DNA from 3 places in the Massilia sp. S19_KUP03_FR1 genome. Region 2 is predicted to be linked to each of the others. Evidence: predicted binding sites of a transcription regulator. Region 2 holds the regulator's gene; each other region holds the start of a gene.

The links. Region 2 encodes LexA, which represses DNA repair genes until DNA is damaged. Its sites were predicted from a motif close to ACTGTATNNNNATACAGT; they were not measured.
Region 1: the regulator LexA is predicted to act here: its motif matches at 8,840-8,857, upstream of V6M87_RS21590 (VRR-NUC domain-containing protein).
Region 3: the regulator LexA is predicted to act here: its motif matches at 4,389-4,406, upstream of recA (recombinase RecA).

The regions. Positions count from the first base shown of each region.
Region 1 is NZ_JAQQPS010000022.1:16,980-27,427, reverse strand. Features, by position in the region: gene V6M87_RS21630 (polysaccharide biosynthesis protein) at 1-889, opposite strand, end outside; gene V6M87_RS21625 (hypothetical protein) at 1,415-1,579, shown strand; gene V6M87_RS21620 (hypothetical protein) at 1,619-1,777, shown strand; gene V6M87_RS21615 (LiaF transmembrane domain-containing protein) at 1,981-2,376, shown strand; gene V6M87_RS21610 (LiaI-LiaF-like domain-containing protein) at 2,366-3,070, shown strand; gene V6M87_RS21605 (sensor histidine kinase) at 3,178-4,155, shown strand; gene V6M87_RS21600 (LytR/AlgR family response regulator transcription factor) at 4,146-4,868, shown strand; gene V6M87_RS21595 (helicase C-terminal domain-containing protein) at 4,849-7,122, opposite strand; gene V6M87_RS21590 (VRR-NUC domain-containing protein) at 7,137-8,810, opposite strand; gene V6M87_RS21585 (hypothetical protein) at 8,932-9,711, opposite strand; gene V6M87_RS21580 (M15 family metallopeptidase) at 9,770-10,448, shown strand, end outside.
Region 2 is NZ_JAQQPS010000002.1:247,455-257,902, forward strand. Features, by position in the region: gene V6M87_RS02795 (CvpA family protein) at 1-51, shown strand, start outside; gene purF (amidophosphoribosyltransferase) at 105-1,631, shown strand; gene V6M87_RS02805 (cystathionine gamma-synthase family protein) at 1,637-2,878, shown strand; gene V6M87_RS02810 (LysE family translocator) at 2,942-3,559, opposite strand; gene V6M87_RS02815 (LysR substrate-binding domain-containing protein) at 3,704-4,579, shown strand; gene V6M87_RS02820 (glutathione S-transferase family protein) at 4,627-5,238, opposite strand; gene lexA (transcriptional repressor LexA) at 5,242-5,874, opposite strand; gene rpsF (30S ribosomal protein S6) at 6,231-6,644, shown strand; gene priB (primosomal replication protein N) at 6,672-6,965, shown strand; gene rpsR (30S ribosomal protein S18) at 7,005-7,295, shown strand; gene rplI (50S ribosomal protein L9) at 7,342-7,794, shown strand; gene V6M87_RS02850 (replicative DNA helicase) at 7,945-9,330, shown strand; gene V6M87_RS02855 (DUF47 domain-containing protein) at 9,446-10,072, shown strand; gene V6M87_RS02860 (inorganic phosphate transporter) at 10,088-10,448, shown strand, end outside.
Region 3 is NZ_JAQQPS010000008.1:219,936-230,383, forward strand. Features, by position in the region: gene V6M87_RS11260 (sodium:solute symporter family protein) at 1-1,755, opposite strand, end outside; gene V6M87_RS11265 (DUF4212 domain-containing protein) at 1,752-2,051, opposite strand; gene V6M87_RS11270 (sensor histidine kinase) at 2,044-3,567, opposite strand; gene V6M87_RS11275 (response regulator transcription factor) at 3,564-4,277, opposite strand; gene recA (recombinase RecA) at 4,469-5,590, shown strand; gene recX (recombination regulator RecX) at 5,597-6,067, shown strand; gene V6M87_RS11290 (DUF4124 domain-containing protein) at 6,196-6,645, opposite strand; gene V6M87_RS11295 (DUF2889 domain-containing protein) at 6,958-7,596, shown strand; gene sucC (ADP-forming succinate--CoA ligase subunit beta) at 7,593-8,762, shown strand; gene sucD (succinate--CoA ligase subunit alpha) at 8,778-9,659, shown strand; gene V6M87_RS11310 (pilin) at 9,903-10,370, shown strand.

The sequences.
Region 1 (10,448 bases), on a different contig from region 2:
GAACGTTCTTGCCCCGCACGCAGCTGGCGAACAGCTCCATGCGTGGCGGCACCGGCGCGCGGCCTAGCAAGTCTTCAAATTTGAGTTCGCGAATGGAATCGCGCGGGGTGACCTTGTCGTCGGCCAGATCGACCAGCCGGCTCAAAATCTTGATGGTGACGCCAGGCTGCGCCAGCCGTTGCATGATGTCGCGCAGACGTTCTGGTGATACGGTGGGAATGGCGATGACGATCGAGCGTATGCCGAGGGCACCGACGATTTCTGTTTGCCGGTCAGTGTGAAAGACGCGCAGTCCGGCGATGCTGCGCTCGTTGAGCAAATGCTTGTCGTCAAAGAAGCACATGGGACGATATTCATCGCTGTTGCGCATGGTGAGCGCCAGCCGCGCGCCTGCTTCGCCTGCGCCATAGATGGCGACTGGCTCGCAATGAGGGCGCCGCCGCGCGCTGTGGTTGCGCAGGAAATTGCGGATACCGATGCGGGAAGTGACGACATAGGAGAAGACGATGAACCAGTAGATGGCGAGGGCACTGCGCGGGAATATTTCGTCGTTGATGGCAAACAGGACAATATAGGCACACAGCACGGCAATCGCCAGCGCAAGGCCTGTGACGCTCAGCAAGCGCTGGTCGATGAACCGGATTACTGCGCGGTAGAGGTCTGACAGGGAGAACGCTGCGATCGTGACCACCGCAACCAGGACATATGAAGCAGGGCCGTAGTGCATGGCCAGCTTCAGGTCGCCGCCGCGTAACATCATCGCAATCAGAAAGCAGAACGGCAGCGCCAACAGGTCTGCCATGACCATGACGGCGATTTTCGTGGTGCGATGTAGTGAAACCATGCCAGCACAAAATTGCATCAATACATTAGCGTGTGAGTTGGACATGGCGTGCGTCGCGTCGAAGGAGCAATAAAAGACAGGTGATTAATGCGGTGGCTGGTGAGTAGAATATGTTTGGCGCTGGATAAAGCGCTGGTAATTGGCTAAGTCTATGAAATCAATAAAATTTTTATGAGAAAAATCAACGTTGGAGAATTGTCCGGGAAGCTTTTTAATAATCGCTCGTTGCGTTGAAAATTATTATCACGCTCGGATGAAATAACCGGTTTGACAAGTGTCAACAGCACTCTTGGAATTAATTCTTTAAAAACAAATCGCGCGTGATGAGATATTGCGGAATATCACATCAGCGAGGCAAGGATCAGCATCTTTAGTGATGAGTTGCGCCAGTGTGCGTCATCTAACGGTAGGCGCGGCCGCGCTGACGTAAGATCGATCTGTGTGAGTGAGGCGCCACGGTTGGACTGTGTGGCCAGCCAAATATCTCAGCAGGTTAGCCGGTCGCCTCGAGGATCGGCACCAGATTGCAGAAGCGCACCCGATCGCGGGTGCGCCATCGCGGAGGCTGTGATGTCTACGATTACTTATCCACCGAAAGACCTGGTGCGGGCTTATCTGGCGCAGCGATGGCGCGAACGACGCCCGCCGCCGGCGCCGGAAGAGATCCGGCGCCGCCTCGGTTGGCCGTTGATGTTTCCCGAACTTAAGTTCGCTAACGGCAGCGGTCGCAAATGAGCGTCAGCTGTTTTATAAATGTAATCTAGGAGAAATAAGATGACCAATCGCATCGGTAACAAGGACGAGGCCCAACACCGCGGATATGAAGAAAAGAAAGCCATCAAGCGTATGAATATTGCGCGAGAAGCGGTCAAGCAGGCTGAAGCGAAAGCCAAGTACCGCAACCAGGTAAAGAATCAGCCAGCCGCAGCCTGATCGGTTCGCCGTACGGCCAGGCCCGCAAGCCCGCTTCGGCAACGATGCGGGCTTTTTTTTGCCCGCAGGGCTTGCCTGCCACACCAGGTCGTTTGCCGATATTTTCGCAGTCCACCGACACGCATACGCGATTCGCCGAAATGTCCTTTTCTGCACTTCGAAGGCGCGCTATTGTCAATCCTGTTGAGACCACAGGAGTCGCCGTGTCACCGCACATTTCCCGCCGCCGCAGCCAGACCATGGTCGGCGTTTCACTGATCATCCTCGGTACGGTCTTTTTCCTCGACCAGATGGATATCGTCGCCATGCAGGACGTGTGGCAATATTGGCCCTTGATGCTGGTGGTCGGCGGCCTGATCCGCATGACCGACCCGGCGTCGCCGCGCGATGTTTCATCAGGATGCTGGACCATGCTCATTGGCCTCTGGCTCTTCGCCAATTTTGAAGGATGGTATGGCATCAACTTCAGCAATAGCTGGCCTGCCCTGCTGATCGGCTGGGGGATCACGATGCTGCTGCGCCCGGTTCTGCACCAGCGCCTGGCCGGCAGGCAAACGGTCGCGGACGCGATCACGAAGGAGAACAAGAATGCGCTCTGAACGATCCCCGCGCGGCAGGTCGAGCCAGGTCGTGCTGGGCGTCCTGGCCATTGGCCTCGGCATCCTGTTTTTCCTGGATAACCTGGACATCGTCAATTTCCGTCACGCTTTGCCATTCTGGCCTCTGGTGCTGTTCGTGGTCGGCGTAGTCAAGATTTGCGATAGTGGCAGCCGCAATAGCCTGCTGGTCGGCGCCGCCCTCGCAGGGGCCGGCGTCGTGATGCTGCTCAACCGCCTCGGTTTTTTCTATATCAGCTGGCGCGCGCTGTGGCCGCTGGCGCTGGTCGCACTCGGCGCGGCGGTGTTGCTGCGCCCATCCGGGCGGCGCGAGGAAACGCTCAAGCTCGCCAAGGACAGCACAGAACAGGAGGACTACGTCGACGTGACCGCGATCCTCGGCGGCTTCCAGCGCCGGGTCGCCACGCGCAAGCTGCGGGGGGGCGAAATTACGGCGATCATGGGCGGCTGCGAGCTCGACATGCGTGAGGCGTCGATCGACGGCGAGGCCGTCATCCATGTCTTCGCAGTGATGGGCGGGATTACCATCAAATGCCCGATCGACTGGACCGTCGTGCTGGAAGGAACGCCGATCCTGGGCGGCTTCGACGAAAAAACCGTCCCGGCACCTGACAACCGCAAGCGCCTGGTCATCCGCGGCTATGCCATCATGGGTGGTGTCGAGATTCGTAATTGATGCAAGCGAGACTAGAGACCCGGTACAGCGCTCTGCTTGCGGGCGCAGCATGGATAATACTGGGCGCGGGCTTGGGTGCCTTGCTTACCCTGGGCGGTGGCGCTAGCTTGAGCGCATCCTTGCTGTTTGCCGTGCCGCTCACGCTGGTGTACGGCAGCGCCATCGGTTTTTCGGCTTATTATTTGTGTCGCGCCTATCCGCTGGCAAGCCGCAGTCCGGGCATGATCGTGCCGGTATTTATACTCGCTGCGGCTTGCGCGGCAATGCTGTGGAGCGCCGCCGGCATCGCCTGGCAGGACCTGTGGCTGATGCTCGCGCCAGGCATGATCGACCTGGGCATTGAGCGCCGCCGTCTGCTCATGGGCATGTTCGGCCTCGGCATGCTGCTTTATACGGTTGTTGCCGTGCTGCACTACCTGGTCATTGAATACGCCAGCGCACGCCGGGCCGAGCGGCGCGAACTGGAGCGGGCACTGCAAGCCCGCGATGCCGAGTTGCGCATGCTGCGCACCCAGATCGATCCGCACTTCCTGTTCAACAGCCTCAATTCGATCAGCGCGCTGACCGCGTTCGACCCGGCCGGCGCCCGTGAAATGACGCTGCGCCTGGCCGATTTTTTTCGCCACAGCCTGGGACTTGAGGCACAGGGCAAGGTGACGCTGGCGCAGGAACTGGCGCTGGTGAGCCACTTCGTCGCCATCGAACAGGTGCGATTTGGCACGCGCCTGCGCTTTGAGCCGCATTGCGGGGTCGGGGCCGACGCGTGTCTGCTGCCGCCCATGATCCTCCAGCCCCTGGTTGAAAACGCCGTCAAGCACGGCATCGGCGGCCTGCCGCAGGGCGGTTGCGTGCGGGTCACCGCCACCCGGGCTGGATCGATCTTGCGCGTCGTGGTAGACAACGATGTCGATCTTGATGTATCACCGGCACCGACACGCGGGCAGGGCGTCGGCCTGGCCAATGTCCGCGCCCGTCTTGCGACCGATTATGGCCACCTTGCCAGCGTGCACTGGCGCCGGACGGACACCAACTTTCGCGTCGAGCTGACGCTGCCGGCGCAAACCGGGGAGAAACCATGCGCGTAATCATCGTCGACGACGAACACCTGGCGCGTGTCGTGCTGCGCGAGTACCTGCGCCAGCATGCCGATATCGAGATCGTGGCCGAATGCGCGAATGGTTTCGAAGCGGTCAAGGCCATCGCACAATTGGCGCCGGACCTGGTCTTCCTCGACATCCAGATGCCCAAGCTCGATGGCTTCGAAGTGGCCGAACTGGCCGGCGCGAAAGTGCAGTATGTGTTCGTGACCGCCTTCGACCAGTTCGCCCTGCGCGCCTTCGAGGTGCACGCCATCGATTACCTGCTCAAGCCGTTCAGCCAGGCGCGCTTCGACCAGGCGCTCGCGCATGCCCGCGCACGCGCGCCGGCGAACGCCGGACCGATGCTGGCCGACGCTGCACAGCGTCACGGCCCCGTTACGCGCGTGCTGATTCGCGACGGCGCGCAGGTGCACGTGGTGCCGGCGGCCGATATCGATACAGTGGAGGCGCAGGACGATTACATCAACATCACGGTCGGCGCCAAGTCCTGGCTCAAGCATGCCAGCCTGTCGGAGCTGGAAAGCCAGCTCGACCCCGCCGCCTTTGTGCGCATCCACCGCTCGTGGATCGTGGCGCTGCGCGCGGTGGCGCGGATCGAGCCGGTGACCAAGGATACGTATTGCGCGGTGCTCAACAGCGGCGCGCGCCTTCCCGTCAGCCGCACCGGTTACCCGAAGCTCAGGCAGCTGTTGCGCTGACGGTATCCGTATCGAGTCCCCACCAGGCAGGCAGCAGGGCGCGCACGGCCGGCTGCGCAAAGCGATCGTCGATCAGGTACACCACGCCGCGATCAAACTCGGTGCGGATGACGCGCCCCGCCGCCTGTACCACCTTCTGGATGCCGGGATATAAATAGGTGTAGTCGTAGCCTGCGCCAAAGGTCGCCTGCATGCGCAGCCGGACCTGTTCGTTGACCGGGTTGATTTGCGGCAGCCCGAGTGTGGCGACAAATGCGCCGACCAGGCGTGCGCCGGGCAGGTCGATCCCTTCGCCGAACGCGCCACCCAGCACCGCAAAGCCGATGCCACGGCTGTCCTCGGTAAAGCTGGCGAGAAATGCCGCACGCTCGGTCTCGTTCATGCGGCGTGCCTGCAGCCAGACCGGAATTTCTGGATGGCGCTCGGCGAACAGACTGGCAACCTGTTCGAGGTAATCGAAGCTGCTGAAAAACGCCAGGTAGTTGCCCGGCGCGTCGGCGTACTGGTGGGCCATCAGCGCGACAATCGGCGCCAGCGACGCGGCGCGATGCTGGTAGCGGGTTGAAATGCGGTCGACGACGTGAACGGCCAACTGGCTGGCGTGGAACGGGGAGGCGACATCGATCCAGCCGGTGCTCGCTGGCATGCCGAGTGCGTCGCTGTAGTAATTCCAGGGACTCAGGGTGGCAGAAAACAGTGTCGTCGAATGGGCCTGTGCAAAGCGGGGCGCCAGGTAATGGGCCGGCACGATGTTGCGGATGCTCAGTGTCGAGCCGGCCCTTTCGGCGGGTGCCAGGTCGCACAAGGAGTGGGGGCCGAACGACTCCGCCAGGCGCGTGAAGTGCAGCGCATCGAAATAGAAACGTTGCAGCGCGGGTTCCAACGGCGCGGTGGCGTCGACCAGCAGTTCGGTCGTGGCGCTGACAGCCACCTGCAGGGCCGCGAGCAGCTTGTCGGGCAAGGCCGGCAGCACCTGGTAGGGCACGGGGTTGGCCTTGACCAGCGTGCCCCAGGCGCGATCGAGCTTGTCGAGCGCTTTTTGCAGCATCGCCGGTGCGACAGCCTTGGCTGCCTTGAGTGCCACGCGCTCGAGTGTGCAGGAATACATCGAGCGGGCGCGCGCCACCATGTTGTGGGCTTCGTCGACCAGCACACTGACGCGCCAGCCGTTGGCCTGCGCCAGGCCGTACAGCATGGCGCCCCCATCGAAATAATAATTGTAGTCGCCCACGATGACATCGCTCCAGCGCGTAATTTCACTGCCGAGATAGTACGGACAGACAGCATGCGCCAGGGCCACGTCGCGCAGGGTGGCCCGGTCCAGCACGCGCACGCCCAGTGCGGCAGCGCGGGCAGCGGGCAAGCGGTCGTAGAAGCCGCGTGCGAGGGGGCAGGATTCGCCATGGCACGCTTTATCGGGGTGTTCGCATGACTTGTCGCGTGACGCCAGTTCCAGCACGCGCAAGGGCAGCGCCGGATCGCTGGCGGTGATCGTGGCAGCGGCGTCGAGCGCCAGTTGGCGCCCCGGCGTTTTTGCGGCCAGGAAAAAAATCTTGTCGAGCTTGTGCGCCGGCGCTGCCTTCAGCGCCGGGAACAGGCTGCCGACTGTTTTGCCGATACCGGTGGGCGCTTGCGCCAGCAGGCAGCGTCCCGCCACCTGCGCCTTGAAGATGTTTTCGGCGAGCTGGCGCTGGCCGGGGCGGAAATTGGCATGAGGAAAGCGCAGCGTCGTCAATGCCGTGTCGCGCGCCGCCCGGTGGGCCAGTTCCTGTTCTGCCCAGGCCACAAACCGCGTGCACTGGGCGGCGAACAGCGCAGCCAGCTCGGTGGCCGTGCGGGTTTCGCGCAGGACCGTCTCGGCCTGGCTGCCGATGTCGAAGTAGACCAGCGCCAGATTCACTTCGGCGAGGCCGCGCGCGGCGCACAGCAAATGGCCGTAGACGCGCACCTGGGCCCAGTGCAGTTGCCGGTGGTTGGCGGGCGTGCGGGCCAGATCGCCGCGATGGGTCTTGATTTCTTCGATCAGATTCTGGTCCGGATCGTAGCCGTCGGCGCGGCCGCGCACGTGCAGCGGGCCGAAGTCGCCTGACAAACTCAGTTCAGTCTGGTAGTTGCCACCGCGCCGGCCGGTGACGATGCCGTGGCCGGCCATCCCTTCCTGCGCCGTGGGAGAAGGCGTGAAGCGCAAGTCGAGGTCGCCCACCTTGGCGGTAAATTCACACAAGGCGCGCACCGCCACGACGTAAGCGGCCATCTGATCGCGGCCACTCACGCTTGCTGTGCCCATTGAAGGTAACAGACGGCGACCGGCATCTGGTGCGCGGTGCAGTAGTCGATCCAGCGCAACTGGTTGTCCTGCAGGCGGTCGCCCGGGCCCTTGACCTCGATCATGTTGTAACGCCGCTGCGCGGGCCAGAACTGGATCAGATCGGGAAAGCCGGTGCGATTGGCTTTCACATCTTGCAAAATGCGCTGGCACCATTTCTTCAGGTGTGCCGCCGGGATGCAATCGAGCGCCAGGCCGAGCAGTTTTTCATCGAGGCATTCCCAAGCCACGAATGGCGAGGCGATACCGCGCTTGGCGGCAAAATTGCGCCAGATGGTGGCGCGGTAGCGCTCGTCGTCGAGCTGAGCGAAACAGGCGGCAAAATCGATGGCGCGGCGCTGGAAAAAATCGGCGCTGTACAGGTCGGCTGGCCCGCGGTGGAATGGGTGAAAAAAAGCGCCAGGAATCGCGCTGAAGATGGCTTGCCAACAGAGCAAGCCAAACAGCGAATTGATCAGCGCATTTTCCACAAAGAACACGGGCGCGTCGTCATTGGCAAGATGATCGCGCACGACGCCTTCGACCCACCAGCCGGCGCGTGGCATGGGCAGGCACAAATCCAGCCGTTCGACCGGCGTGGCCTGGGGTTTGGCCGGTTTGACGAGACCCAGTTTGCGCGCCAGGCGCGGCGCCATGCGCAGCAAGTGCTGGCGCTCGGCCTCGCTTTCGGGCGCCTGTTGGGCCTGTTCGAGCAGGGCCTGGGCGCCTGTGAACTGCGCATCTTTTTCCAGCACGCGGATGGCGCGTGCGCGCGCCCCGGGAAAGCGGCAGCGCGCATACACCGCATGGGCGCCGGGCCAGTCTTGCTGGCGTTCGAAGTGCTGGCCAATTTGAAACAGCAGTTTTTCACGCCGGCTTTCCAGCCAGTCGTTATCGAATGGTTCGGTGGGCAGCGCCTGCAACACGTCGGCAGCCGGTTCGGCAGCGGCGAAACGCTGTTTGCAGCTGTGCAGTGCCATGTAGTGGTCGATATCGCGGCGGCTGCGAAAGCCGCGTGAGGCCTGCGAGATATCGACCTGTTCATATTGAAATACGCCGAGGTCGGACAACACGAATTCGGTCCAGTCCTGGCTCAGGTTGCCAAAGAAAATCAGGCGCAGGCGGTCACACAGGGGTTGCACCAGGATGCGATAGGCACGGTCGTCCAGCTTGCCGGGCGCATGAGCGGCGGCGCCAGCGTTGCACCACGCCGAAAAGGGGCGGGCGTCGCCGACGGTTGCGCGCAGCAAATCGCGCTGGTCGAGCTTGCGCGCGGCCCGTTGCTGGCGCGGCATGCACAGCACCGCGGCCAGTTCCGGTTTCGTCAGTAAATTGAACAATTCGTCGAGCGAGATGACCGGGTCGGCGCCGATCCAGCCGGTCGGTGCCAGCGCTTCGGCGGCAGCGACCGGACAGCCGATTTCGGGATAGTTGAGTTTGGTGGCGCGGAACAGCTCGCCCTTGCGCATGACCATGCGGACAAACAATGCCCGTGCCGGCTGGGGCAGCGTGGGGAAGGTGGCGATAAACGCGTGCTCGTCTTCGGTCAGCAAGTCGCTGTACCGTTCGCCTATCCAGTCCAGCACCCGCTGAAAATTATCAAGGTAATAAAACGCGTTCTCAAGAACTCTGATCATGGCGGGAAAATGGGGCAAACTGGCTGACAACTGTGCTTTTATACAGTATAGCGCTGTCAACGCGGTTTTACCCAGTTCATTTCCACGATTCCCGCGCCGCGCGTGGTTTTTCGCCCGGCGTTCAGTTCGCCAGAGCGGCACGACTGCCGGGACGTCCCGGACACTTTTTTGCGCCAGCGCGCGTGCACGCCGCCGCCGCTTCCAGTTGTGCCTTTTCTTCAGCGTGCGCGCTGTCATGAATGATGATCGCGGAGAGCAGGGCGACATCGGTATCCGCGTCGGCATCGGCTTGCAAGGGACCACTCCCAGGCTTGTGCTGGCGCACAGCCGCCACGGGGCGCGGGGCAGGGCGCGCTGCGCTTGCCGCCGGCGCGGCGACCAGACTGGCGCGGACTGCGGGCCTGGCTGGCACGGGCGCCGCCGTCGACGCCAGCCCGGCTGTCCTGGGAGGTGCTGACGTCAGCGCTTTGCCGGCAGTCGCTTCATGGCGAGGGAGTAAAACGAGAGGCGGCAGCGGCGCCCCGGCGCTGGCTTGCGGGGCAACGGGCACTGGCGGTGGCGTTTCCGGCACCTGCACGAGCGCCGGCCCCAGGATGGATGCCGGAGCCGGCATGGCCGGCGCGCTTACCGCGGCGCCACTGTCAGGAACGCGCGTCATGGGGACGACGCGCACGGTGCTGGCATTGTCGTACGCCGTCCAGGCCAGCACGATAATGAGCAACAGCACCAGCGACGCCGCGGCCGCATACCAGGCCGCACGGCTGCGGTTGCCCGACGCATGTCGGGCGGAATCACGTTCGAGCCGTTCGAGGATATTGTCATCGCCGCCGACATGGCGACGCGCGCCGGACAGCAGATTGGGGCGCGTGGAGCCATGTTGATTTTCGTCTGATGGGCGCACGGTGTTACTCCTAATATTGGGCGTGGAAGTTCCGATTAGAAACAATCTGGAGATTCGGATGCTGATTTTTCTCGCCCTTCTTTATCTTTCTGTGGCTTGTACGGGAATCTGGCTGGCATTTTTCCCTTCCGGACGTGATGCCGTTGCAAATGTGCTGCAACTGTGGCGACGCCGGACCGGCCAGCAGGTCACGCAATGGCGCTGGCAAAATGCGCGCCGGGTCAGCAATGCACGCGCCGATGCGCACCAGTTGGTGCACGCGCAGCTGTCCTTTTTGCAGCGTAAGTGGAAGTATCTCGCGCTGGCTGCGCCGCTGATCGTGGTGCCCGTTGTACTGGCCCTGGTGATTGGCAAGCGCAGCGGCTTGCCGGCCTACCAGGCCGTCGAGCCCTTGCCGGACGCGCAGATCGCCGCCTTGCTCAAGGGCGAACAGCTGGTACCGCCGACGGCCTTGCCACCGCTGGCATTCAGCACCCAGGAAGTGGAACTGGTGCGTCCGATGCTGGCCAGCGCGAGCCGCAACTGGGGCTTGCTGCATCCGGACTTCAGCCAGCGCCTGCTGCTGGTGTTCAAGATCATGAAAGAAAAGCATGGCTACGACATGGCCATCCTCGAGGGCTACCGCAGCCCGGCGCGCCAGGACCTGTTGGCCAGCATGGGCAGCCAGGTAACCAACGCGCGCGCGTTCCAGAGCTGGCACCAGTATGGCCTGGCCGCCGACTGCGCGTTCGTGCGCG
Region 2 (10,448 bases):
ACCCTCAAACCCTTCCTGCCTGCTGCCCTGGCGCAGTACGTTCGTTATTAGATTTATTCGATTCGCTTTATTTTTTTGTCCGTCCCAGCTTTTAGGAGTGCACCATGTGTGGCATCGTCGGCGTCGTATCTCACCAACCCGTCAATCAACTGTTGTATGACGCATTGCTGCTGTTGCAGCACCGCGGCCAGGATGCAGCAGGTATTGCAACGAATCACAGCAGCATGTTTTCCATGCACAAGGCGAACGGCCTCGTGCGTGACGTGTTCCGCACGCGTAACATGCGCGCGCTGCAAGGCAATTCGGGCATCGGCCACTGCCGTTATCCGACCGCAGGCTCGTCCAGCGAAGAAGAAGCGCAGCCGTTCTACGTGAATGCGCCGTTCGGCATCACGCTGGCGCACAACGGCAATCTGACCAACCAGGAACAACTGAAACTCGAGATGTTCCGCAATGACCGCCGCCACATCAACACCGATTCGGATTCCGAAGTGTTGCTCAACGTGCTGGCCCACGAAATCCAGGAAGCCACCACCGGTTTGTCGCTCGATCCGGAATCGATTTTTAAAGCGATGAACGTGGTGCACCGCCGCATCAAGGGTGCCTACGCCGTGGTCGCGCAAATCGCCGGCCATGGCTTGTTGGCATTCCGCGACCCGTTCGGCATTCGTCCGCTGTGCATCGGCGTCAACGAAACCGACAGCGGCACCGAATACATGGTGGCCAGCGAATCGGTGGCCCTGGAAGGCATTGGTTTCCGTTTCCTGCGCGATGTCGCGCCGGGCGAAGCCGTGTTCATCGATAACGATGGCGTCATGCACGCACGCCAGTGCGCCGACAACCCGTCGCTCAATCCCTGCGCCTTCGAATATGTCTACCTGGCGCGCCCGGATTCGATTCTCGACGGCGCCTCGGTGTACGCCACCCGCCTGAAAATGGGCGAATACCTGGCCGATAAAATCCGCGCCGAATTTCGCACCGGCGAAATCGACGTGGTCATGCCGATTCCCGATTCGTCCCGTCCGGCCGCGATTCAACTGGCGCTGAAACTGGGCATCGAATACCGCGAAGGTTTTATCAAGAACCGCTACATCGGCCGCACCTTCCTGATGCCAGGGCAAGCCATCCGCAGCAAATCCGTGCGCCAGAAACTGAACGCCATCGGTTCCGAATTCAAGGGCAAAAACGTGCTGCTGGTGGATGACTCCATCGTGCGCGGCACCACCAGCCGCGAAATCGTGCAAATGGCCCGCGAAGCCGGCGCGCGCAATGTGTTTTTCGCATCCGCCGCGCCGCCGGTGCTGTTCCCGAACGTGTATGGCATCGATATGCCGACCCGCGACGAACTCATCGCCTACGGCCGCAGCACCGACGAAGTGTGCCGCGAAATTACTGCCGACCGCCTGGTGTATCAGGATATCGATGCCCTGAAACGCTCCATTTCGGACGTGAATCCGGTGCTGCAGAGTTTCGAAGCATCGTGTTTCGACGGCATTTATGTGACCGGCGACGTAACGCCGGAATACCTGGATCGCCTGGAAAATGCCCGTCATAATCCAAAGAAGGCGCTGCCGGAAGATACCGTGCGCACCCAGCTCAATCTGAATGCGGCGATTGCCACTGCGGAGTAAATGAGATGCCGGAAAAACTGCATTATGGTTTTACCACCACGATCCTGCACAACGACCGCCGCAAGGTGATCGAGCACGGCTCGCTGCACAAGCCGGTGCACACGTCGGTCGCGTTCGGTTACAACGATGCGCGCCAGCTGGCATCAGTGTTCCAGGGCAAGGAGCCGGGCTTCCGTTATGGTCGCCAGGGCAACCCGACCGTGTCGGCACTGGAAGACAAGATCAGCAAGATGGAAGACGGCGTGGCCAGCCTGTGCTTCGGCACTGGCATGGCAGCCATCGGCGCGCTGTTCCAGGCGCTGCTGCGCGCTGGGGACCAGGTCGTGTCGTCCGCCTTCCTGTTCGGTAACACCAACAGCCTGTGGCAGACGGTGGCGGGGCAGGGCGTCGATGTCGCCTTTGTCGATGCCACCGATGTGGCCAACGTGGCGGCCGCCATCACGCCGGCCACGCGCATGGTGTTTGTGGAAACCATCGCCAACCCGCGCACCCAGGTGGCCGACCTGGTCCGCATCGGCGAACTGTGCCGCGAGCGCGGCATCCTGTACGTGGTCGACAACACGATGACCACGCCCTGGTTGTTCCGCCCGAAAACGGTGGGCGCCGGCATCGTCATCAATTCGCTGACCAAGTCGATTGGCGGCCACGGCATGGCGCTGGGCGGCAGCCTGACCGACACCGGCCTGTTCGACTGGAGCGCTTACCCGAACATCGCGCCGAATTTCCGCAAGCAGCCGGCCAGCCAGCAAGGCATGGCGCAGCTGCGTGCCAAGGCCTTGCGCGATTTCGGCGCGTCGCTCAGCCCGGACGCGGCGCACCAGATTGCCGTGGGCGCCGAAACGCTGGCGCTGCGCATGGAGCGTACCTGTGCGAATGCGCTGGCGCTGGCGCAGATGCTGGAAGCGGACGACCGGGTCGCGGCGGTCCATTATCCCGGCCTGGCGTCGCACCCGCAGCATGATTTGACGCGCAAACTGTTCCGCGCCAGCGGATCCCTGTTCAGCTTTGAACTGAAAGACGGGATCAATTGCTTCGATTACCTGAACCGGCTGACGGTGGGTATTCCGGCCAGCAACCTGGGTGACACGCGCACGCTGGTCATTCCGGTGGCGCACACCATCTTCTTCGAGATGGGCGCCGAACGGCGCGCCAGCATGGGCATCGCTGAGTCGCTGATCCGGGTTTCGGTGGGCATTGAAGAGACGGCCGATTTGCTGGCCGATTTCGGCGCCGCGCTCGACGTTTAATTGCTGCGCCATTTCCCGACGGCGCGCAAGATCTTGCCGTGGCCGACCACACCCCGCGCTGCTTCAACGGCTCAGGTTAGCAAACGCAAGCGATACGCCCAGCCCCATTAAAAGCGCGCCGATCAATTTGTCGATCACCTTCTGGTGATTGACCATGCGGGATCGAAACGCGTGTTGCGAGAAAAATAGCGCGACCAGCGCGAACCAGAAAAAGTGGGTAGCCGACATGAACAAGCCATAGCCGAACTGGATCGGCAATGGCGTCGCCGCTTGCACGACCTGGGTGTAGGTGCTGACGACAAACAGCGTCGTCTTCGGATTCAATGCGTTGGTCAGAAAACCATTACTGAGCAATGTAATGGGCGATACCGTGCTGTCGGCGTGCAGGTCGATGGTCAGTTTCGATTGATTGGAAAACGTCTTCCATCCGATGACGATCAAATACAGGGCGCCGGCTATTTTAATCACGGTGAATAACCAGGGTGAATGCGCGCTGATCAAAGCAATGCCAAATATCGTGTAAAACACATGGACCTGCACACCGAGCGCGATGCCGAGCGCGGCAAGCAGCCCGGCATTGCGGCCATACAGATAGCTGTTTCGCGTCACCATCGCGAAATCCGGACCCGGACTGATGGTGGCCAGGATAGTAATCAGTGCAACAGCAACGAGCTCGGTCATGGTTCTTTCCTTCGTTAGTAGTGGCAATTGCGCGCGCCCCGCCGATACAATTTCGGGGAATCTTTCTGGCGACAAATTATGGATATAATGCCGGGGGCTGAATAGCGATGTATCGTCTCCATAACGCGTGAGAAAAACTGACGGATGGCCAGGCAAATACCGCTCAACACACTGCGTTTTTTTGAAGCCGCCGCCAGGCTTGGCAGTTTCGTCAAAGCCGCCCACGAGCTGAACCTGACGCATGGCGCGGTCAGTCGCCAGATCCGCCTGCTCGAACAGACCTTGGGCATTGCATTGTTCGAGCGCCGCAACCGGGGCGTGTTTTTGACGGCGCAGGGCGAGCGCTTGCGCGCCGTGACCGAGGACGCGTTCGAACGGATCGACGCGACCGTGCAGGCATTGCGTGAGCCTGCGCGGCAGGCGCCCTTGGTGGTGTCATGCGAACCGACGATTTCGATGAAATGGCTGATACCGCGGCTGGGTGATTTTGCGCGGCGCTATCCGGAGGTGCCGCTGCACATCTTTGCGTCGGGTGGCCCGGTGGCGTTTCAGCGCGACGGGGTCGACGTGGCCTTGCGCCGCAACGACTTTCATTGGAGCGCGGAGCTGCATGCGGAAAAGGTGTGCGATGAATGGGTGGGACCGGTCTGCGCGCCGACGCTGCTGAAACGGCGCCAGCTCGATCTGCCCGCGCAAAAAATCCTGCACACGGCGTCGCGCAAGAGCGCCTGGCCAAACTGGCGCAGCGTCAGCGCCACGAGCGCCAGCCATAGCGGCAGCCAGACCTACGAGCATTTCTATCTGTCGCTGCAAGCTGCCTGTGCCGGTCTGGGCGTGGCGATCGGCTCGGTCTTCATGACGCAGGAAGAGATTGGCAGCGCACGCCTGGTTGCGCCGTTCGGCTTCATGCGCGACGGGTCCGCGTACTTCCTGCTGTCGTCGCGACCGTTCGAGACCGATCCGCGCCGCGTCGCTTTCCTGGCATGGCTACGCCAGCAAATGCACTATTTGCCGGCCTGATGTGGCGCGTGATTCACTGGCCGACTTCGGTGATGCCTTCACGGACATCAAGCGTAGAAGCTGTCTGGATGGCGCCAGCCTGGCAGCTCGCTGATGCGCTGGATCCATCCGGCCACATGCAGCGGCAGCGCGACCTGTGCCTGGTCAGCCCAGAACAGGTAGGCGCTCATCGACAGGTCGACGATGGTCGGCGCGGCGCCGAGGATAAAATCCCGGCCATCCGCCAGTTCGATATCCATGCGTGAAATATCTGCATTGCAACGCTCGCGCAGCATCGCCATAACCGCCGCATCGACGCCGCCGCCGCGCACTGCGTGCCGCAGGTTCGGTAGGGAAAAGCCGATCCGGTTTGCTTCCCAGAACAGCCACTGGCTTACGCCATCCTGCAAGGCGGCAGTCTCGCCTTCCAGTACGCCGCTGTGCGCCGCCAGGTGCAGCAGGACCGCATTCGACTGGGCGTAAATGCGCCCGTTGTGCAACAACACCGGCACTTCGCCATGTGGCGATAAATTGCGAAACGCCTGGGGCCGCGCGGCGCGCGCCTGGCTCAGGTCGATCTCGTGAAATGTGTACGGCAACTGCGCCATTTCCAGCAACACGCGCACCTTGAAGGCATGGCCCGATGCGCGTGCGCCGTAGAGCGTGATGTCGTCACGCACGCCTCAGTTCCAGCTGCGCATTAGCCCTACAGCAAGCCCTTCCAGCGCGAACTCGTCTTCCGGGTCAACCCGGATGATTTTGAAGTCGGGGTTCTCCGGCAGCAGCTCGACCAGGGAACCCGTCTTGCGGTAACGCTTGACGGTGACGTCGTCACCGATGCGCGCCACGACGATCTGGCCGTTCTTGGCACTGTCGACTTTTTTGACCGCCAGCAAATCGCCGTCCATGATGCCGGCGTCGCGCATCGACCAGCCGCGTACCTTCAGCAGGAAGTCGGGTTTGGCCGCGAACATGGCTGGATCGACGTTGTAGGTCGCCTCCACATGTTCCTGGGCCAGGATGGGCGAACCGGCGGCCACGCGCCCGACCAGCGGCAGCGCCATCATGATGGCGGCAGGGACGATCGCGACCGTTTCCACGGAAGCGCCGATCAGGCGGATGCCGCGCGAGGTGCCGGGGGCGATTTCGATCGCGCCCTTGCGGGCCAGCGCTTGCAGGTGTTCTTCGGCCGCGTTGGCCGATTTGAAGCCCAGTTCACGGGCGATCTCGGCGCGGGTCGGGGGAAAGCCGGTGTTTTCGATGGCTTCGCGGATCAAATTCAGAATTTGTTCCTGCCGTGCAGTGAGCTTGATCATGGGGCTAAAGACTGGTTATATGGACAGACTGTATTTTTGTACAGTATTTCGGGCAATGCAAGGGAATTCGTGGCTTTTTTTCACACTCTGTGCAATAAACGGTTTCCACCGTCACCCCCGCGCAGGCGGGGTCCTATAACACGCTGCCGAAGTCACACAGTTGATGGCTTCCGGCGGCATGCTATGGGTCCTCGCCTGCGCGAGGATGACGTGCTGAGGCAGGTTGCCGAAGGATATTGTGCAACATCATCACTAGCCCAAAGTCCCCATCCGGGTTATAATCGCCGGCTTTCCCTTCCCACACTCGTCTTGACGCCGAGGTGGGCATTTGTTTAAACGTCCTCAAGGAGTACTGAATGCGTCACTATGAAATCGTTTTTATTGTCCACCCGGACCAAAGCGAGCAAGTCCCGGCGATGATCGAACGTTATAAGGCCAGCGTCACTGCACGCGGCGGTAACATTCACCGCGTCGAAGACTGGGGCCGTCGTCAGATGGCTTACTCGATCCAGAAGCTGCCTAAAGCGCACTACATCTGCCTGAACATCGAATGCGACAACGACACCCTGGTCGAGTTGGAAACCGCCTTCAAATTCAATGATGCCGTGCTGCGCCACCTGACCGTCAAACTGAAGAAAGCCGAAACGGCTCCTTCGCCGATGATGAAGTCGGTACAGCGTGAAGACGCAGCCAAGAGCCACCGCTCGGAATCGGCACCAGCCGCAGCAGCCCCGGCTCCTGTCGCAGCGCCGGCGCCAGCCGCAGCGTAATTCAAGCAGCAATCTCGTAGCAAGGCAGTGAACCAGCTTCAGTTTGTAGCCACCATTTTAGAGCGCGACGTATTGCGTTATACCCCGGCCGGCGTGCCCATCGTGTCCGCCACCCTGTCGCACAGTTCGCAACAGGTCGAAGCAGGGGTGGAACGACTGGTCGAGTTTGAAATGGCAGCGTTGGCCGCAGGGGAAATATCCGGGCGGTTTTCACGGGCTGAATTGGGCGCAGTGCATCAGTTCACGGGATTTGTAGCAAAGAAGAATCGCAGCAGCAAAGCCCTGGTGTTTCACATCATTGATTTCAGTGCCGCCGCCTGATTAAACTGGCGACGCATCATTTAGATACAGGAGCCTCAAATGGCATTCGGTAAAAAGTTCGACAAAAACAAGCTCAAGCTCAAAGAGAAGCGCAAACAACAGAACCCACTGTTCAAGCGTAAGAAATTCTGCCGCTTCACCGCAGCAAACGTGGAACAAGTTGACTACAAAGACGTCGACACCCTGAAAGACTTCGTCCAGGAAAATGGCAAGATCATGCCAGCCCGCCTGACCGGCACCAAGGCGCACTACCAGCGCCAGGTTGACACCGCCATCAAGCGCGCTCGCTACCTCGCGCTGCTGCCTTACACCGATCTGCACCACGCTTAATATCGGCAACGATATTTAGCCAAGTCAGATAATCCTGGAGAGAACTATGCAAATCATTCTGTTAGAAAAAGTAGTCAACGTCGGCAACCTGGGCGACGTCGTGAAAGTCAAGGACGGTTACGCACGTAACTTCCTGATCCCACAACGCATGGCCCGCCGCGCCACCGCATCGGCTGTTGCCGAATTCGAAGTCAAGCGCGCCGAGTTGGAAAAAGTCGCCGCTGCAAAACTGAGCGCGTCGCAAGCCGAAGGCGAAAAACTGAGCGGCATGACTGTCACCATCGGCCAAAAAGCCGGCGTTGATGGCCGTCTGTTCGGTTCGGTCACCAACTCCGACATCGCTGAAGCGTTGACGAAGCAAGGTTTCGCTGTCGAAAAAGCGCAAGTGCGTCTGCCAACCGGTCCGTTGAAGACCACTGGCGAGCACCCGGTTGCAGTTGCTCTGCACACCGACGTGGTTGTTGAAATCACCATCGCTGTCGTGGGCGAGCAAGCGTAAGCTTGTTTCACACGCAGTAGCGAAGAAGCCGGGCTTGCCCGGCTTTTTTTCGCTCTGCGATTCGCGGCCATTGCCAATTAGTTACCTTCTTCTCAGCAATTATCTCGCGATTGCGACTTCGGTCTACCCGGAGGCGGTATAATGCCGCCCATGAACGCCCCCGCAGATCCGCAAGTCGATTCCCTCCGCATTCCACCGCATTCGATTGAAGCCGAACAATCCGTTATAGGAGGTTTGCTTCGCGATAATGCAGCGTGGGACCGTATCGCCGACTTCATGCACGCCGATGATTTCTACCGTTACGACCACCGCATCATCTTCGAACAAGTCATTCGCCTGATCAACGGCGGCAAACCGGCCGACGTGATCACCGTGTACGAAGCGCTGACCCAACTCGGCAAGTCCGAAGAAGTGGGCGGGCTGCAATACCTGAACGCGATGGCGCAAAATACGCCGTCGGCGGCGAATATCCGCCGCTATGCCGAGATCGTGCGCGACCGCGGCATCCTGCGCAAACTGATCACGGTGGCCGACGAAATTTCCGGCAACGCGTTCAATCCGCAGGGCAAAGAGGTCAAGGAAATGCTGGACGAGGCGGAATCGAAGATCTTCGCCATCGCCGAGCAGGGCTCGCGCGGCGCCCAGGGCTGGATTCCGGTGCAGCCGCTGCTGACCCAAGTGGTCGAGCGTATCGACGAGCTCTACAGTCGCGACAACCAGAGTGAAATCACCGGTGTGCCGACCGGCTTCATCGACCTCGACCGCATGACCTCGGGCCTGCAGCCGGGCGACCTGGTCATCGTCGCGGGCCGTCCATCGATGGGTAAAACCGCTTTCTCGCTCAATATCGGCGAAAACGTCGCCATCGAAGCCGGCTTGCCGGTGGCCGTGTTCTCGATGGAGATGGGCGGCACCCAGCTGGCCATGCGTATGCTCGGCTCGGTCGGCCAGCTCGACCAGCACCGCCTGCGTACCGGCCGCCTGAACGACGAGGATTGGCCGCGCCTGACGCACGCCATCCAGAAAATGAACGATGCGCAGCTCTACATCGACGAAACGGCCGGCCTGAACCCGATCGAGCTGCGCGCGCGGGCGCGCCGCCTGTCGCGCCAGTGCGGCAAGCTCGGCCTGATTATTATCGATTACCTGCAACTGATGACAGGCTCGAAAGCCGGGGACAACCGCACTGCCGAGATTTCCGAAATTTCGCGTAGTTTAAAAGGTCTGGCCAAGGAATTGCATTGCCCGGTGATTGCACTGTCGCAGCTGAACCGCTCGCTTGAGCAGCGTCCCAACAAACGGCCGGTGATGTCCGACTTGCGCGAATCGGGCGCAATTGAGCAGGATGCCGACGTGATTATTTTCCTGTATCGCGACGAGGTCTACAACCCGGACTCGCCCGATAAAGGCACTGCCGAAATCATCATCGGCAAGCAGCGTAACGGCCCGATCGGCGCGATTCGCCTGACCTGGATCGGTCAGTACACCAAATTCGGCAATTACAGCGGCGGCCTGGCTGTTTATCAGGGCGATTAACGCTGGCGCGATCGATCGCGCCGTCACAGGCGCTGACAACACAAGTTTTCACTCACTGATCTATTCTGCTGCGCTGCAGCGGTCATACAGTATTCATTGGAATAACGGAGAAATTATGTTCGGACGCCTCATGCCCACCGAAGGCAAGTTTTTTGACCTGTTCAACCAGCACGCTGCTTTGTGCGTGAAGGGCGCGCAGGAAATGGTCGGATTGATGACCAACTTCGATGACCTGGAAAATCGCACCCATGCCATCGAAACCATCGAGAAACAGGCGGACAAGATCACCTACGCCACGGTGGACCTGCTGCATAAAACCTTCATCACGCCGATCGACCGCGACGATATCCACAAGCTCATTACCCGCATGGACGATATCCTCGACATGCTGGAAGACGCTGCGCAAACCATTTCGCTGTACGACCTGCAGGCGGTGACGCCGGAAGCGAAACGCCTGGCCGAACTGTGCCTGGCCTGCTGCGAGAAGGTCCAGCAGGCGGTCGGTTTGCTGCACAATATGGATAACTCGCGCAAGATCGTCGCCCTGTGCGAAGAGATCGACCGCCTTGAATCGGACGCCGACCATGTCATGCGCGCCGCCATGTCGAAGCTGTTCCGCGACGAGCCGGACGTGCGCACGCTGATCAAACTGAAAGCGATCTACGAGATTCTCGAGACCGTCACCGACCGCTGCGAGGATGTTGCCAACATCATCGAAGGCATCATCGTCGAAAACGCGTAAGTCGAGAGCTCCTGAATGCACACTATTCAAATGAGCATATGGGTGCTCGTGGCGCTGGTCGGCCTGGCGCTTGTTTTCGACTTCATGAACGGCTTCCACGATGCCGCCAATGCGATTGCCACGGTGGTCTCGACCGGCGTGCTGAAACCGCAAACGGCGGTCGCGATGGCGGCAGTCTTCAACTTCATCGCCATTTTCGTCGTGGGCGTGCACGTTGCTGCCACGGTGGGGAAGGACACGATCGACCCGAATGTGGTCGACCAGTACGTGATTTTCGGGGCGCTGGTGGGCGCCATCATCTGGAACATCATCACCTGGGTCGGTGGCATTCCTTCGTCGTCGTCGCACGCGCTGATCGGCGGCCTGGTCGGCGCCG
Region 3 (10,448 bases), on a different contig from region 2:
CGCCAGCGAGAACGCCGCCCCGACCAGGGAGAGGATATCGGCGGGTTTTTGCGACGCGGCGTAAGCGGCAATAAAAGCGACTGCCAGCAACAGCAATTTGGAAATGGTCACGCGCTTCTGGGTCGACGCGTTCGGGTCGACCATCTTGTAATAGACGTCGTGCGACAGCGCGTTCGAAATGGCCAGCAACAAGCCGTCGGCGGTCGACAAGGCTGCCGCCAGGCCGCCGGCCGCCACCAGGCCGGAGATCACATACGGCAAGCCGCCGATTTCCGGCGTGGCCAGCACCAGCACGTCGCCGTCGATGGCAATTTCGGCCAGCTGCACGATGCCGTCGCCATTTACGTCGACAATGCTGATCAGGGGATTGAGCTTGTCGACATTGCCCCAGTAGGAAATCCAGTTGGGCAGATTGGTGAAATCGCTGCCAACCAGGCTCGTGTAGAGATCGTATTTGGCCAGCACCGCCAGCGCGGGAATGGTCAAATAAATCAGCAGAATGAAGAACAGGGTCCAGAACACCGACTGGCGGCTTTCCTGCACCGACGGCGTGGTGTACGAGCGCATCAGGATGTGCGGCAGGGCGGCCGTGCCCAGCATCAGGCACAGCACCAGGGCCAGGAAATTGTTGCGGCGGATATCCGAGCTGGCGCGATCCGGGCCGGGGAAGGGCGTCGCGTGCGCTTCGGGAATCTGGGCGCGAACCAGGTTGGCGTCGCGCTGTTCGCGCCACTGACGGGCCGCATCGGCCGGCGTTTTGGGATACGCAATCAGGCCCCGTTCGGCGGCGCGCAGCTCGGACAGCGAGCCATTGCGCAGGCGCACCGCGTCGAGCTGGCGCTGGGCTTCGCGCCGGCCCACGTCCCACGAGGCCGGCAGTGCCGCCAGCCTGGCGCTGAAGGCATCGGCGCGGTCGCGGAAAAGGTGGCGCACCTCGGTTTCTTTCGGGTCATTGACCAGTTGCGCTTCGCGCGCGGCCAGCTTGGGCAGCACCGCGCCGTAAGCCACCTGCGGCACCGGGTTGTCGGCGTGCTTGACCGACAGCCACATGGTCGGGATCAAAAACGCGACGAGGATGATGATGTACTGCGCCACCTGGGTCCAGGTGATGGCGCGCATGCCGCCCAGGAAGGAACAAACCAGGATGCTGGCCAGGCCGAGGAAAATGCCCACCGAAAAATCGACGCCGGTAAACCGCGAAGCGATCAGGCCGACCGCGTAAATTTGCGCAACCACATAGGTGAACGAGACGATGATGGTGGCCGCCACGGCCATCGCCCGCACCGGCGCACCGCGTCCGCCGGCGCCGCCGCCGTAGCGCGCCGCCAGAAAATCGGGGATGGTGAACTGGGTCGATTTACGCAGGTAGGGTGCAATCAACAACGCCACCAGGCAATAGCCGCCAGTCCAGCCCATGATGTAGGCCAGGCCATCGAAGCCGTGCAGGTACAGGCCCCCGGCCAGGCTGATGAAGCTGGCTGCCGAAATCCAGTCGGCGGCGGTGGCCATGCCGTTGAACAGGGCCGGCACGCGCCGCCCGGCGACATAGTATTCGGTGACATTCGCCGTGCGGCTGATGACGCCGATGGTGGCGTACAGGACGATGGTGGCAAACATGAACAGATAGCCGATCCACAGGCGCGGCATGCCTTCCTTTTCCAGCACGGCCAGCGCAATGAGAAAGGCACCGAAGCAGGCCGTGAACCACAGATAGTAACGGCGCAGTTTGCGGAAATAGCGTTGCGCCTTGTTCATGGCTGCCCTTCCAGCGCTTGCACATAGCGCGCATCGGCGCGCCGCATCAACCAGGCATAGGCGCCGATGACGGCAAGGTAGATCAGCGAGGCGCCCTGCGCCGCCATATAAAAGGAGAGCGGCCAGCCGAACACGCTTAAATTCTGCAGGTCGCGCGCGAACCAGACGGCGCCGAAGCTGGTGGCCAGCCAGATCGCCAGCAGCAACGCGGTCACGCGGCGGGTGGTGCGCCAGTGCGCGGCGCGCGCGGTCAGCAGGCGCGCGCGCCGTTGGGTGGGATCAGGCAGGTCAGGCATCGTCGGCGCGGGGAACGGGAGGGGGGAAGGTCAGCCGAAACAGGCTGCCGGGATATTTTTTATTGGTACTGCGCGGGTTGTCGAACAGGTCGATCTCGGCATTGTGCTGCTGGGCCACCTCGCGCACGATGGCCAGGCCCAGGCCGCTGCCGGTCGCACTGCTGCCGAGGATGCGGTAAAACCGCTCGAAGACGCGGCTGCGCTCGGCGGGCGCGATGCCCGGCCCGGTGTCTTCCACTTCCAGTAAAACGTCGTCTTCCATGCGCCGCACGCGCACCGTGACGCTGCCGTCCACCGGCGTGTAGCGCAGCGCGTTGTCGATCAGGTTCGACAGCAATTCATGCAGCATCAACGCATTGGCCGCGATCACCAGCGCGCCGGGCGGCGCTTCAAAGCCCAGGTCGATGCGCCCGGCAAACGAGGCCGGCACCCATTCCTGCACGGTGCTGCGGGCCAGCGCCACCAGGTCGACTTCCTCGAAGGCGAGGCCGGCGTTGGGCTGGTGCTCGGCACGCGCCAGCGCCAGTAGCTGATTGACCAGGCGCGTGGCCGATTCGCTGCTGGTGGCCAATTGCTCCAGCGAGCGATGAATCTCCTGGGCATCAACCTGGCGCAGCGCCAGTTCGGACTGCATGCGCATGCCGGCCAGCGGCGTCTTCATCTGGTGCGCGGCGTCGGCAATGAAGCGTTTTTGCATGTCGATGGTTTGCTCCAGGCGCGCCAGCATGTCGTTGAACGAGCCGACCAGCGGAGAAATTTCCTCCGGCACCTGGCGGGCGTCGATGGGAGACAGGTCGTCCGGGCGGCGCGCGCGGATTCTCTCCTGCAGTTCGGCCAGCGGCGACAGGCCGCGCGACAGCGCAAACCAGACCAGCGCCAGAATCACCGGCAAAATGATGAACTGGGGCAGGATCACGCCCTTGATGATTTCGTTGGCGAGGCCGGCGCGCTTGTCCAGCGTTTCGGCCACCTGCACCAGCGCGCTTCTCGGGTCGACTTCGGCGCCTTCGGCCAGCGGCTGCAAGGCGACCCAGGAGTAGGCGACGCGCACCTGCGCGCCGTGCATGGTGGCATTCCGGAAGTGCACCGTGCCGCTGGGATAGCGCTCTTCTTCGGTGGGGGCGGGCAGGTCGCGGTCGCCGTCGACGTATTCGCCGCGTGGTCCGACCACCTGGAAGTACACATTGTCGACGTCGTCGGCGCGCAGGATGTCGCGCGCGCTGCCGGGCAGGCGCGCCGTGACCTTGCCGGCCACTTCATGGACTTGCTGGGCCAGCACGGTGACACTGTCTTCGAGCGCGCGGTCGAACGGTTGATTGGCGATCGACTTGGCCACCAGGTAAGTAATGGCAATGCTCATTGGCCACAACAGCAGCAGCGGGGCCAGCATCCAGTCGAGGATTTCGCCGAACAGCGAGTGCTGGATGCTTTCGTCCGGCTCCGGATTGGGCGGCTGGTAACTTTCTTCCGGCGCCAGGATGGGGTCGGGGTGCTGGTCGAGATTGCGCCGGATCACTTGCCGGAGTGAAGCACGTCGGATTGTGGCGGCCGGACCGGTTCGGCGAATTTTTCCAGGCAATAGCCCAGGCCGCGCACGGTGGCGATGCGCACGCCGCCCACCTCGATTTTTTTGCGCAGGCGGTGCACGTACACCTCAATGGCGTTGTTCGAGACTTCTTCTCCCCATTCGCACAGGTGGTCGACCAGCTGCTCTTTCGACACCAGGCGCCCGCTGCGCGCCAGCAAAATTTCCAGCAGGCCCAGTTCGCGCGCGGACAGGTCTAGCATCTGCTCGTTGATATAGGCCGAGCGCCCGACCTGGTCGTAGGCCAGCGGGCCGTGACGAATGACGGTGGGGCCGCCGCCGGCGCCGCGCCGGGTCAGCGCGCGCACCCGTGCTTCCAGTTCGGACAGGGCAAACGGCTTGGCCATGTAGTCATCGGCGCCCAGATCGAGGCCGTTGACGCGCTGCTCGATCGAGTCGGCGGCGGTAAGGATCAGCACCGGCAGGTTGGAAGCGCGCGCGCGCAGGCGGCGCAGTACTTCCAGTCCCGACAGGCGCGGCAGGCCCAGGTCGAGGATCAGCAAATCGAACTCCTGGGTGGACAGCGCCGTGTCGGCGTCGGCGCCATTCTTGACGCAGTCAATCGCGTAGCCGGACTGGCGCAAGGAGCGCGTCAATCCATCGGCAAGTACGCTATCATCTTCGGCGAGCAAAATGCGCATCGGATCCCTCTGTGCCATCACTGGTTAGACTGCAGTATGCATATTGTGTTTCATCTTCCGCAACATAGCGAGCTTTTGTCACATCGGACGTAAATAGCACTTGCTAAAACCACTGTTTGTTTATACAGTGGTGGGTATTGAATTCGGGCGCATCCACCCTATCTAGGCATCTCCGATACTGAAAGAAAATAATGGACGATAAAAAAACCAACCTCAACGCGGCAGAGAAGGGCAAGGCTCTGGCCGCCGCCCTGGCGCAGATCGAAAAGCAGTTCGGCAAGGGTTCCGTGATGCGCATGGATGCCAACACCCCGGTCGAAGAAGTGCAGACCGTGTCCACCGGCTCGCTTGGCCTGGACATCGCGCTGGGCGTGGGCGGCTTGCCACGCGGCCGCATCGTCGAAATCTACGGTCCGGAATCGTCGGGTAAAACCACGCTCACCCTGCAGACCATCGCACAAATGCAAAAGCTGGGCGGCACCTGCGCCTTCATCGACGCCGAGCACGCGCTGGACGTCGGTTACGCGCAAAAGCTGGGCATCAACCTGTCCGAACTGCTTATTTCGCAGCCGGACACGGGCGAGCAGGCGCTGGAAATCACCGACGCGCTGGTGCGTTCCGGTTCGGTCGACCTGATCGTCATCGACTCGGTCGCGGCCTTGACGCCACGCGCCGAAATCGAAGGCGACATGGGCGATTCGCTGCCAGGCTTGCAGGCACGTTTGATGTCGCAGGCGCTGCGCAAGTTGACCGGTTCCATCAACCGCACCAACACCCTGGTTATTTTCATCAACCAGATCCGCATGAAGATCGGCGTCATGTTCGGCAGCCCGGAAACCACCACCGGTGGTAACGCGCTCAAGTTCTACGCGTCCGTGCGCCTGGATATTCGCCGTACCGGTTCCATCAAGTCCGGCGACGAAGTGATCGGTAACGAAACCAAGGTCAAGGTCGTCAAGAATAAAATCGCGCCGCCATTCAAGGAAGCGCACTTCGACATCCTGTATGGCGAAGGCACGTCCCGTGAGGGTGAAATTCTCGATCTCGGCGCCGATAACAAAATCGTCGAGAAGTCCGGCTCGTGGTACAGCTACAACGGCGAGCGCATCGGTCAAGGCAAGGACAATGCGCGTTTGTTCTTGAAAGAGCGTCCAGCCCTGGCCCGTGAAATCGAGAACAAGGTGCGCGTTGCACTGGGCGTGCGCGAGATCCCGCCAGGTCCGGGCGAAGTTGAAGAGACGGGCAAGTCGGCCAAGGCCACCAAGGCTGCTGCTGCTGCATCTGCCGCTGCTGCGCCTGCCGCTGCCGAATAAGTCAACATGCGGGGTCCGGCCTTAAGCCTCAAAGGCCGTGCCTTGCGCTATCTGTCGATGCGAGAGCACAGCCGTCTGGAACTTGGGCGCAAGCTGGCCCGCTACGCCGAGGAGGGCGATGACGTGAACGCCTTGCTCGACTTTTTGGAAAAGAATAACTGGCTGTCGCAGGAACGTTTCTGCGAATCCCTGCTCAACCGCCGCTCTGCGCGGTTCGGCAACAACCGCATCATGGCCGAACTGCAAAGCCATGGCGTGAACGGCGAAGCGTTGGCTGGTTTAAAGGCCGGCCTGGCAGACAGCGAAGCGGCGCGCGCCTCTGATGTGTGGCGGCGCAAGTTCGGCACCGTCGCTGCGGACGCTGCCGAGCGCAGCAAGCAGATGCGGTTCTTGTTGCAGCGCGGTTTTTCGCAACGGGCAGCGCGCGTGGCCATGCAGGGGCTGGAAGAAACATTCGGCGACCACGACGACGCTTGAGCTTGGCGCGAAGGCGTCAGCGCGGAGCGTCATTCGCCGCAAACGACTTGATCAAGTCATTTGCTCCTCATCCGTGAATGGCGCTGCGCGCTGGCGTTTTGCCTCCCACCTGTCTGGTTCGTGTCGCTCTAGCGGCAGAATGTTTTGATGTCGTTCGTGGCGATATCGCGGTCGTTCTGGTCCGTCGGTTTGCGATTGGTATGCTGCGCCGCGCCACTCAATATATCGCGTGCCAGCCCGCACTTTGCGCCCGGCTTCTCACTCCGATAGCTGAGATCTGACGCACTCCCACTACGCGCAGACACCGTCGGAAAGCGCGGCTCCGGGGTCGCCGCCATGCGCTGGCGCTTCTGGAATTCTGCTTCCCGGACGCGCCAATCTTGCGCCGGTGGCGCGTCGCCTGCTGGCTGCGCGGGCGTCACGCGGATCTGGGTCGAACGGCCTGCGCTGGCGTCGCCAGCGTAGTCGCTGTAGTGGATCTTGCCTTGCGCATCGGTCCATTTATAGATTTGGGCCGCCACAGGCAGCGCGGTTGTCAGCACGGCGACACCAAGCATGCAACTGTAAAATTTCAACATAACATTCCCGACAGGTCTCCGTTCGTTATTCGCTTTAGTTCTACTTGGAAACATACCAGAAAGCAGTATCGGCGGATACTGCACATTGCTTCCAATCTAAGTGATATTGCTTATCACCAGAACGAATATCTGGTGTGATCCCTCCGGGAATCTGTCGTGCATACTATGTTGCAGTGCAACTGACCGACGCATGTGCTAAACTTTTGGGGTTTTAGCAGCGCCGCATGAGCGGTTGTCATCGTAGAAACTGCGTTGACGTGCATCTGCACACGGCTGCACACACTTACTACCGCCCCGCCGGTTTTGTTCTTTATGCCTTTGTCACCTCCCGCACCGCGCACGCTCCGGCACACGCGCACCATCGAAGTCGCTGCCTACTCGCGCGAAGATGGACTGTGGGATCTCGATGCCAATATCCGCGACGTCAAGACGCGCGCTATCCAACTGGCCTCGGGACTGCGTGCCGCTGGCGACCCCATCCATGACCTGAAGCTGCGCATCACGATCGACCGCGCCTTCAACATCGTTGCGGCCGACGCCGCCTCGGATGCCGTGCCTTATCCAGGCATGTGCAACACGATTGGTCCGGCCTACCAGGCGCTGGTGGGGCTGAACCTGATGCAGCATTTCCGATTACACCTGAAAGACCGCCTCCACGGCGTGCTCGGCTGTACCCACCTGACCGAACTGGCGCAAGTTTTACCGACCGCCGCCGTGCAGGCGTACGCCAACGAAGTTCTCTCGACCCATGAAGGCGTCGACAATGTTGAAACCCCTGCGACGGAACGTCCGTTCCAGCTCGACCGCTGCCACGCCCTGCGTGTCGACGGTCCCGCAGTCGCCAAGTTTTACCCGCGTTGGGCCGAAGCTGCGCCCGGCGGTGAACAAGTAGTTGCAGTTCCATCTAATCGTATTTCTCAATCAGTAACAGAAGAAGGGAAGCCAGCATGAAGATCCATGAGTATCAAGGCAAAGAAATCCTCCGGCAGTACGGAGTGACGGTTCCGCGCGGCATTCCGTGCATGTCCGTAGAAGAGGCTGTGAAAGCAGCTGAAACGCTGGGCGGCAAGGTGTGGGTCGTCAAAGCCCAGATCCATGCTGGCGGCCGCGGCAAAGGTGGTGGCGTGAAAGTTGCGTTCTCCCTCGACCAGGTCAAAGAATACGCAGAACAGATCATGGGCATGCAACTGGTCACGCACCAGACTGGCCCTGAAGGACAAAAAGTCCGTCGCCTGCTGGTTGAAGAAGGCGCCGACATCAAGAAAGAACTGTACATCTCGCTGGTCACCGACCGCGTGTCGCAGCGCGTCGTGCTGATGGGTTCTTCCGAAGGCGGCATGGACATCGAAGAAGTTGCCCACTCCAACCCGGAAAAAATCCACACGGTCGCCATCGACCCGTCGGCCGGCCTGCAAGACGCAGAAGCCGACGACCTGCTGACCAAAATCGGCGTGCCTGCCGCATCGCTGGCCGATGCCCGCGCGCAGCTGATGGGCCTGTACAAAGCCTACTGGGAAACCGACGCATCGCTGGCCGAAATCAACCCGTTGATCCTCACCGGCGAAGGCAAAGTCATCGCCCTGGACGCCAAGTGGAACTTTGACGCCAACGCGCTGTATCGCCATCCAGAAATCGTCGCTTACCGCGACCTGGACGAAGAAGACCCAGCTGAAATCGAAGCATCGAAATTCGACCTGGCCTACATTTCGCTCGATGGCAACATCGGTTGCCTGGTGAACGGCGCCGGCCTGGCCATGGCCACCATGGACACCATCAAACTGTTCGGCGGCGAGCCTGCCAACTTCCTCGACGTCGGCGGTGGCGCCACGGCTGAGAAAGTCACGGAAGCGTTCAAGATCATGTTGAAAAACCCAGGCCTGAAAGCCATCCTGGTCAACATTTTCGGTGGCATCATGCGTTGCGACGTGATCGCCGAAGGCGTGATCACCGCATCGAAAGCTGTTTCGCTGCAAGTCCCGCTGGTGGTCCGCATGAAGGGCACCAACGAAGAAATCGGCAAGAAAATGCTGGCCGATTCCGGTCTGCCGATCATCGCCGCCGATACGATGGAAGATGCAGCCAAGGCCGTGGTCGCCGCTGCCGCCGGTCACGCTTAATTCGAGGAAATTACAATGTCGATCCTGATCAACAAAGATACCAAAGTCATCACCCAAGGGATTACCGGCAAGACCGGTCAATTCCACACCCGCATGTGCCGCGACTACGCGAACGGCAAAGAAGCGTTCGTCGCTGGCGTGAACCCGAAGAAAGCCGGCGAAGATTTCGAAGGCATTCCAATTTACGCCACCGTGTCCGAAGCCAAGGCTGCCACTGGCGCCAACGTGTCGGTGATCTACGTTCCACCAGCGGGCGCAGCTGCCGCCATCTGGGAAGCCGTCGAAGCCGACCTGGACCTGGCAATTTGCATCACCGAAGGCATTCCTGTCCGTGACATGATGGCCCTCAAGGACCGCATGGCCAAATCGGGTTCCAAAACCCTGCTGCTGGGCCCTAACTGCCCAGGCTTGATCACGCCAGACGAAATCAAGATCGGCATCATGCCAGGTCACATCCATAAAAAGGGCCGGATCGGCGTGGTTTCGCGTTCGGGCACCTTGACCTACGAAGCAGTCGGTCAATTGACGGCACTGGGCCTGGGCCAATCGTCGGCAGTCGGCATTGGCGGCGACCCGATCAACGGTCTGAAGCACATCGACATCATGAAGATGTTCAACGACGATCCTGATACTGACGCGGTCATCATGATCGGCGAAATCGGCGGCCCGGACGAAGCCAACGCGGCTTACTGGATCAAGGACAACATGAAGAAGCCGGTGGTTTGCTTCATCGCTGGTGTGACGGCGCCTCCAGGCAAGCGCATGGGCCACGCTGGCGCGCTGATCTCGGGCGGTGCCGATACGGCACAAGCCAAGCTGGACATCATGGAAGAATGCGGCATCAAAGCCACCAAGAACCCATCGGAAATGGCACGCCTGCTGCAGGCCATGCTGTAAAAAGTTCTCAGTCAGAACAAAAAAAGGAAGCTTCGGCTTCCTTTTTTAATTCCAGGTGGCAAAAATATGCTAACCAAGCGACAAAGTGACAAATTTTGTCACTCGCACTGACAAAAGACGTCACTATCACCGTTTTCGACAACCGAAAATCATAAAAACCGGGGGAAACTGGGCTGGCACGGCAATTGCTAAGTACACTACCAGTAGTCCAACATACACCACTAACCCCGAAGGAGATTTAAGATGAAATCGATGAAAATGGTCAAGAAGGCACAAGCAGGTTTCACCCTGATCGAACTGATGATCGTGGTTGCGATTATCGGTATCCTGGCCGCTGTTGCGATCCCGGCGTACAGCGACTATACCGCAAAAGCAAAAGCTGCCAACGCGCTGTCGGCTGCTGATCCTTACAAAACCGCTGTCGCAATGTGCGCACAAGAGGCGGGTAAGGTCGACGACTGCAACACGACGAAGAACGGAGATTTGTTTGCGCCGTTCACGGCATCGAAGGAAGCCAAGTCCATTACCGTTACTGGCAGCGGCATCATCACCCTGACGTTGAATGACATCGGCAAGAATACCGATGGTTCGACCGTGAAATTCACCCCAACGTTGAACACGAGTTCCGTTACCTGGAAGATTGAATCAGACTCGGAAAACGCCGCTGTGAAAGCTGCATTCCAGAAGAACTCGTTCGTCTCCGGTTCGTAATACTATGTCGTAATATCGAAAGCCGCCCTCGGGCGGCTTTTTGCATTAAGAATGAACATCGTCGATCCCGCATGCCTT